DNA from 2 places in the Alteromonas sp. ABH4_452 genome. Region 2 is predicted to be linked to the other one. Evidence: predicted binding sites of a transcription regulator. Region 2 holds the regulator's gene; the other holds the start of a gene.

Region 1 (4,216 bases), 2.0 Mb from region 2:
AAGTTAATCAAATTAAATCCATATCGAATGTATTTAAAGTCTACTGGCCGGTATTAGACCAAGCCATTTATTAAATACGCACTCGCTGTTTAGACACCCACTGAAAGAACGTTGAAAGCTGCTCGTCATCTAGTAAGCGTTGTAAATTAAAATAGTGCTTGGCCAATGTCATCTCATCATAAAAGCGATGTATGCCGCTATGGCACTGCCTACAAATATAAATACCGTCCTGCAGTTCGGCTTTGCTAAAGTGCTTTTTGAAATAGGTGCGTCGGTGCATTTTTTTCGGGATAAGATGATGATAAGTAAGTCGCGTTTCTCTATTACAACACGGGCAGTTTCCTACTTTATTTGCCACACCATCACCTCTATTCATTCACCTTGCTGCTGTTTATTCGGGCTAATTATTAAGCCTTTCATTTAATAATGGCTATTGCGATTGCCTCAGCCCGGTTTTTTCATAAACAATGGGGTATTTTGCCAAAGAAAATCCACTCGTCTTAGCATTACGTAATAAACACTATTCATGATTAATAAGGCAATAAAATATGAGCTTAACCCGTTCCATGGGCTTCTCGTGCCCTTACTGTATGGCGCCTAATGACGTTGAGATAGATGAGGTTAACGATGTGGGTCAAGTCCAAGTACTCGACTGTCAGGTGTGCTGCCAACCCATAGAGTTGACCACTTATCAGCATGGTGACGACATTCAAATTGAGGCAGAACGAGAAAATGATTAAGCAGTTTACACGCAGCGATATAGATGCGCTTGCACAGCGATACCGAGCTAATCTAGTCAATAGCTTGTCTGGCTTTAAGTCGGCTACGTTAGTGGGTACCACAAACGGAAACACCAACAATTTAGCCATTGTAAGCTCTATCGTTCATGTGGGTGCTAACCCGCCACTTATAGGCATGATAATGCGCCCACATACTGTGGTACGAGATACCCTTAGCAATATTAAGCAACAAGGCTTTTACACGCTAAATCACGTGTCGACTGATTGGGTAGACAAAGCGCACCAAACGTCTGCTCGCTATGCTCCAGATGAGAGCGAATTTGAAGCAGTGGGTTTAACGCCGCAGTTTAGCGAGTCATTTAGTGCACCGTTTGTTAAAGAAAGCGAAATCAAGATGGGCTTAAAAGTGGCGCAACATTTAAAACTGCTTAACGAAACCGAAATGGTTATTGGAGAAATTCAAGAGCTTCATATGCCAGAGAGCATTATTGATGAAGACGGATACGCCGATATAGAAAAAGCAAACACTGCCTGTATTTCTGGATTAGATAGCTATCATAGCACTACGCGTGTTGCACAGTTTGCCTACGCCAAACCCGGAGTCCCCCTAGCTAAAAAATGAACTTGTAGCAGATAGAAGGGTCTGATAATTACTATCGGGTATTATTACTCTGAAGTTTATTTAATCTAGATCAAGTGAAAATAAGACATTTCATTCGATCTTTTTTCAAAAAGAGATAGTATTTAAACATTACACAAAACCTGCCTCTTTGGGCAGGTTTTTGCGTTTAAGACACTGAATAAAAAAGAATCATTATCGTTTCTATCTCTTAAGGAGAATGTTATGAAATCTGTAAACCGCCGTGACTTTTTAAAACTGTCTGGCTCTACAGTTATCGGTCTTACATTAGGTGGTGTAGCGTTACGTGCGCAAGCTCAAGAACAATTGAGCGCAGATGACCCAACTGCGAAAGCATTAAACTACACACCGTCTTCAACCGTTGAAGGTGCAAAATGTGCAAACTGCATGTACGTGCAGGGTGCCGATGGCGAACAATATCGCCCTTGTAACATTTTCCCTAACAAGCTGGTTAACGCTGATGGCTGGTGTAGCGCTTGGGTTAAAAAGCCAGGCTAAATCATCATTCGCAGCTACATAAATAGCAAAAGCCCCCGATAATTGTCGGGGGCTTTTTAGTTTCAACACTGCTTAACAGACTTCACATTCAAACCACGTGCTTTTAGCTAGCGGCCCTCATTTAGTCCATTCTTTATGCCTTTTAAGCTGGGGTCATCAAAACGTGTGGGTAAAAGACCTGGTTTAATGAAAAAACCGTGTTTAGCTTCAAAAACTTTGCCTATCTTTAACACATCTTCATCTTTCCACTTAGCACCGATAAAGCTAATGCCTACTGGAAGACCTTTCACTTCACCCGCCGGCACCGTGAGATGTGGATAGCCCGCAACAGCAGCTAGATAGCCTATACCAATGAAACCAGCTGGCGAATGATCGCCATACACACCGTCGATTAAAAATGAAGGGCTGTTTGAAGGCGCAACTAATACATCTACGTTGTGTTTTGCTAACAATGCGTCAATACCGTTTTTGCCCGCTGTATCTTGAATAAGGCGAAGGGCGCTTTGATATGCTTCGCTATCAATAGGCGCAGCGTCTAGCGACTTTTCAAAAATATCTTGATTGAATAACGCTAGCTCTCGCTCGGTTTGGTTGTTAAAAGCAATAAGCTCAGATAGATTTCTTACAGGGATCTCTGCTGGCGAGCCCGACAAATATTCGTTGATGCTGTGATGGAATTCGCTGAGCAAAACATTGTAAGAGTCGGCCCAAAAGGAATCAGGCTGTGAAAAATCACTTATATCCACCAGCGTAGCACCCGATGCTTTTAACTGATTTAGCGCGCTTTCGTAAACTTCCAGTACATGAGGGTTATCACCTTGACGATACCTGACAACGCCAATGCGTTTGCCTTTTAAATCTGTTGCCAACATTTCCGATGAAGGCATGTCAGGTCGATGGGAAGCTGTATTTTCAGTAGCACTATCGCTTGCATCTTCGCCAGCCATTACCGCTGTCATCAGCCATGCGTCTTGAACGTTGGTTGTCATGGGTCCGGCCGTATCTTGGCTGAATGAAATGGGTACAATGTGCGTTCTTGAAAGTAAACCAACGGTTGGCTTGAAGCCCACTACACCGTTAATAGATGCTGGACAGATTATAGAACCATTGGTTTCAGTACCTACGGCAAGTGACGCTAATCGAAGCGACATCGCTGCGCCGGAGCCAGACGACGAACCGCATGCACTTCTTGATAATATGTGAGGGTTTCGAGTTAAGCCACCCACTGCGCTCCAACCGCTTATCGATGATTCAGAACGAAAATTTACCCACTCAGACAAATTTGTTTTACCTAGAATGATCGCGCCCGCTGCTTTTAGCTTCGCCACAATGGGGGCATCTCGTGCGGTGTCGTTATTAATTAGCGCCATAGAACCTGCTGTTGTGGGCATTTCTGCGCTTTCAATATTGTCCTTAAGCAATACGGGAATACCGGCTAACGGGCCTAATGCCGCTCCACTGGCTATTTGTTTATCGATTGATTTAGCTTCTGCTAATGCATTAGGATTTAGCGCTAAAACGCTGTTGGGCTTTTTATCTAACTGCTCAATTCGCGCTAGATAACCACTGACCAACTCTGTCGATGTAGTATCGCCATTAACGATAGCCTGCACCTGCAGATATGCTGGCTCATCTAGCCACTTTTTATTATCACTATTTTCACGGTGCGATTGCGACACACAGGCGGTGCACAGCAAAGTGACAGCCAGTACATACCACTGTTTCAACATAGAGCTTTCCTTAACGCATTGTTTTTATGAAAACGTTCTTATGCGATGACTTTTTTACCATCGTGCCTTATCTACGGTTAGGTAAAAAGTGACGGACATAAACGTATTGCTACGTTTGATATACGTTGAATCAAAAATGGTTCACTGTCTACACGATAAAATACGCAATTACAGTTTGGTGGGCGCCTTTGGCAGCTTGTGAAGCAGATTATCAAGCTGATATTCATTGAGCAGTAATTGATACCGACCACCTGCAATAAAGCGATGAAGGGCTGAATTAAACTCTGCTCTCAGCTTTGGATTGGGTATAGCCGCGCGATATATTGAGATAGGAAATAATTCATGGAATTCTGTCTCCTCTTCAACATAGGCGCTGTTTTGAGACTTGAAGTAGTTGAAAATGTTTCTATCTAAAACAATCGCGTCCACATGATCGAGCATGAGCATATCGACCTGCCGGTCTTGCCTTGCCATTTCCATATACATTGGCTCTAGCGCTAATGCTTGCTTGAACTCTTCACCTAATACCGATTGTGCAGTTTGAAACCCAATGACACGCTTACCTTTAAGTCCATTAACATCATTGATGACAAAGTTATTTTGCGTTT
Region 2 (4,216 bases):
ACAGACAAGGTATTTTGCTAAAGCGTGCCGATGCTCTTGAGCAAATCACTGGCATTGACACTATCGCACTCGACAAAACCGGTACGCTGACACAAGGTAAGTTCACTATATCAAACGCCTGGTATGCTGACGGCGTAGACAGCCAAAGCGCGCTATCAATCGCCCGCGCCCTAGAATCTCGCTCTGAACACCCTATTGCTAAAGCCTTTAGCGGTGATAAAACGTCAAGCGGCAACACCGTACACAAAGTGACAAATTTCACGGTCACGCCAGGTGGCGGAATTAGCGGTGAAATTAATGACACGCTATTCTCCATGGGCTCAGCAGCGTTCAGTGTTCACGAATCACAGCAATCATTTATCGAGCGCTATCCCTCGGCTAACGTATTTCTTACTGTCAAAGGCCGTGTTATGGCGGCTTTTGAAGTTCGTGACTCACTGCGTGACGATACCCAAGAAACCCTCGATATATTGGCAAAAACTCATACCCTCGCTGTACTAAGCGGCGATACACAGCAAAACGTTGACTCTCTTACTAAATCTTTACCAATATCTGCCGCTAAAGGGGGCCTTACCCCAGAGCAGAAATATGAAGCGGTTCAAGCTATGCAGCAATCTGGCTCAAAGGTTATGATGATGGGCGATGGTATTAATGACGCCCCTGTTCTTGCAAGTGCTGATGTAGCGATAGCGGTAGGTAATGCTACAGATGTTGCGAAAACTGCAGCCGACGTGATTTTGCTTGGCGATCAGCTGCTTTCTGTGCCAGAACTCATCCGAACTGCGCATCAAGTGAAGCAAAAAATAAGACAAAATATTGGTTGGTCGGTAGGTTACAACGTTTTGATCTTACCTTTCGCCGTATCTGGCCTACTTTCGCCGTGGATGGCGGTTGTTGGCATGTCATTAAGCAGTATCATAGTAGTGACAAACTCTACGCGACTTCTGGGCAAATAGTATGAGCATTATTTACGTTTTAATTCCAATCGCCATCATTATAGTAGCCGTCGCTATCGTAATATTCTTCTGGGCGGTTAAAACTAATCAGTTTGAAGATTTAGACCGTCAAGGTTACAGCATACTGTTTGACGATGACCTTCCGCCAGAAGAAAAAAAGCTCGCTGAACAACGCAAGCAACTTCAGAATACTAAAGTAGAGAAAAACCAAGGGCAGCATGGAGGGGATTAATTACTTCTCAGCTTTTCTTATCGGCTTAGCGGGCGGTGTTCACTGCGTGGGCATGTGCGGCGGTATAGTTGCAGCGCTAAGAATGGTGTCACCAAAAGGTGCTTCAGCAGTGCCTTACGCCCTAGCCTATAACATGGGGCGCATAGCTAGCTACACCATTGCTGGCGCACTGACCGGCGCACTTGGCAAAATTGCAGCAGACTATATTCCTCTGGCCAACTATGCCCTGTCTTTACTCAGCGGTATTATGTTGCTGTTGTTGGCCTGTTATTTAGGCAAATGGTGGACAGGGTTAACGGTGTTAGAAAACGCAGGCAAAGGTTTATTTTCTAAGCTGCAGCCGTTATCTAAGCGTTTTTTACCTTTTAAAACCCCTTTTAGTGCTATCCCTTATGGGTTTATTTGGGGCTGGTTGCCTTGTGGATTAGTGTATTCAACACTTACTTGGTCTTTAGCGGCGGGGAATGCATTGCAGGGCGCTGCCATCATGTTTTTCTTCGGTTTAGGTACTTTGCCAACGCTACTCGCAGCAAGTGCAGGCAGTCAGTATATTGTTAGCAGTTTTCAAAACAATAACGTTAGACAAATAATTGCCGTAATAATGGCCATTTATGCGGCTTATCTTATTCATGGCGCAATCGTTTAAAAATGGGTGTATCATTATTGGGTAATCTTCAAAAGAGCATGTATTATGAGCAAAGGAAGCCAATTTTCTATTCACTGTCAAAACTGTAGCTTCAGTCACTTGTGTTTACCGGTGGCGCTGAACAAAACAGAAATCGAGTCTCTTGACGATATAATTGAGCGCAAAAAGCCGCTTCACAAAGGTGATACGCTCATTCAAACTGGCGATAAATTTCGTTCGCTTTTTGCCGTAAGAACGGGTTCTTTTAAGTCATTTGTAACTAATCAAGATGGTGAAGAGCAAATCACTGGCTTCCACTTCCCTGGTGATATTATTGGATTCGATGCCCTGCGCGAAAGTAAGCATCAAAGTTACACCTCAGCGCTAGAAACCGCCATGGTATGTGAACTGCCATATGAAACCCTTGATGAAATGTCGGTTCAATTTCCTAAGCTACGCCATCAGATCATGAGCTTTATGAGCGCAGAAATTAAACAAGATCACGACATGATCATGCTTTTAAACAAGCGTACGGCGGAAGAGCGTTTATTGTATTTCATCTCACACTTATCTCAGCGCTTTGAAGAGCGTGGCTTCTCGCACAGAGAATTTCACCTAACTATGACCCGAAACGAAATCGGCAACTACTTAGGCTTAACGATAGAAACCATTAGTCGCCTATTAAGCCGTTTTCAGAAAGAAAACATTATCAAAGTAGACGGTAAATTGATCTCTATTTTGGATTTTGATCGGTTAAATACCAAGTTAGAAGCGTTAAATGGCCCTAGCGTAGTCTGTAACGGTTAATTTATTCTTCTGTTATCTTGAGCGCGCTACATGCGCGCTTTTTAGTTTTAACCTTTAAAATTTCACTGTATTCCCTCACTGAGTAACACGACATCCATCCGTCGTGCGTGAAAACTCCCGTAATATTCAATGTTACCTGTTTTATATATCAACAGATTATTTACACCTTGATCCAAAACAACCCACGTTTTTCCAAATGTCGTTTATAGTTAATGTAAATGGTTTATATAAACTGTTTTGAAACAATATCGATGTCGACAGCCATACAAAGCTTTGTAGTTGAGGAGACGTTATGATTGAGTGTAAACGAATTCTTGCCGTGGTGGACGCGGAACGCGACAACCAGCCTGCCCTAAGCCGTGCCTATGAACTTGCGTCAAAAACCGGCGCCACGGTTACCGCTATGATGGTGGTATATGATTTGTCTTACGATATGACAACCATGCTTAGCCCCGACGAACGTGAATCAATGCGCGATGCCGTTACAAAAGAGCACGCCAAATGGTTATCTGCCCAGCTAAAAGAACAGGGCTTTTCAGAGACCGATATTGTAGTTGAGTGGAACAACCGTGCTTATGAATCGATTATTTATTACGCCCTTAATAACCAAATCGACTTAGTAGTAAAAGCTACTAAAAAACATGACGACCTTGCCTCAGTAATCTTTACCCCTACAGACTGGCATCTAATGCGTAAGTGCCCACGCCCTGTACTGCTCGTTAAAGAACACGACTGGCCAGAAGGCGGTGAAATTATAGCTGCAGTAAACGTAGGCAGTGAAGATGATGAGCATGCTGCACTAAACGACAAGCTTACGATAATCGCTAACGATTATGCCTCTTTGCTGAAAGGTAACGTTAATTTAGTGAATAGCTACCCTACAACTCCACTTAACATTGCCATTGAAGTGCCAGAGTTTGACCCTGATACATATCACGATGCGGTAAAAAATCATCACATGAAAGAAATGCGTAGTCACGCGCTGAAATATGGTATTCCAGAAAATAAATGTGTGGTGAAAGAAGGCTTGCCTGAAAAAGTTATCCCGCAAGTGGCTAAAACACTCGATGCCGAGTTAGTTGTAATAGGCACCGTGGGACGGGTTGGTATTTCGGCGGCGCTTATTGGCAATACTGCCGAACACGTTATCGATGAACTTAATTGTGATGTGTTAGCAATTAAGCCCGATGGATTTGAATCACCGATAACCGTGTAGTTAACTGCTTAGTTGCGCTTAAATATAAAGACACTTGGTGGCGACTAATGGCGAATCGGCGATGGGCGTTGAAAAGAAACTGCGCATTTAGCGGTTAATTCCGAGAGTTAATCATACACGCTTAAATCAGTACTTAACGCTTCTCGATAAATTTAACAACACAGCCATAGTCTCGAAAAGGCGCTTTAATGTATAATGGCGCCTTTATCACAAACCAAGCTAGTTAATTATGAGTTTAGGCACAAGCAGTGCTGATGCGCCGACGTTAAACGCCGCGCAAAGTAAGCAAAAGTACAACTTCAACAAACTTCAGAAACGACTTCGTCGCAACGTGGGTAAGGCCATTGGCGATTTCGGTATGATTGAAAACAACGACAAGG

Evidence for each region. The regulator FNR, encoded in region 2, switches genes on or off when oxygen is low (the NO sensors DNR and NnrR bind a similar motif). The targets are predictions, from matches to a motif close to TTGATCTAGATCAA.
Region 1: ACYX4N_RS02440 (high-potential iron-sulfur protein) is a predicted target of FNR. The motif match lies at 1,423-1,436, and genes of this name have one in related genera.

What each region holds. Positions count from the first base shown of each region.
Region 1 covers NZ_CM149973.1:556,654-560,869, reverse strand. The annotation lists gene ACYX4N_RS02455 (hypothetical protein) at 71-358, opposite strand; gene ACYX4N_RS02450 (zinc ribbon domain-containing protein) at 549-740, shown strand; gene ACYX4N_RS02445 (flavin reductase family protein) at 733-1,362, shown strand; gene ACYX4N_RS02440 (high-potential iron-sulfur protein) at 1,585-1,878, shown strand; gene ACYX4N_RS02435 (amidase) at 1,986-3,608, opposite strand; gene ACYX4N_RS02430 (substrate-binding periplasmic protein) at 3,777-4,216, opposite strand, start outside.
Region 2 covers NZ_CM149973.1:2,584,405-2,588,620, reverse strand. The annotation lists gene ACYX4N_RS11140 (heavy metal translocating P-type ATPase) at 1-956, shown strand, start outside; gene ccoS (cbb3-type cytochrome oxidase assembly protein CcoS) at 958-1,188, shown strand; gene ACYX4N_RS11130 (sulfite exporter TauE/SafE family protein) at 1,175-1,834, shown strand; gene fnr (fumarate/nitrate reduction transcriptional regulator Fnr) at 1,880-2,620, shown strand; gene uspE (universal stress protein UspE) at 2,913-3,836, shown strand; gene ttcA (tRNA 2-thiocytidine(32) synthetase TtcA) at 4,066-4,216, shown strand, end outside.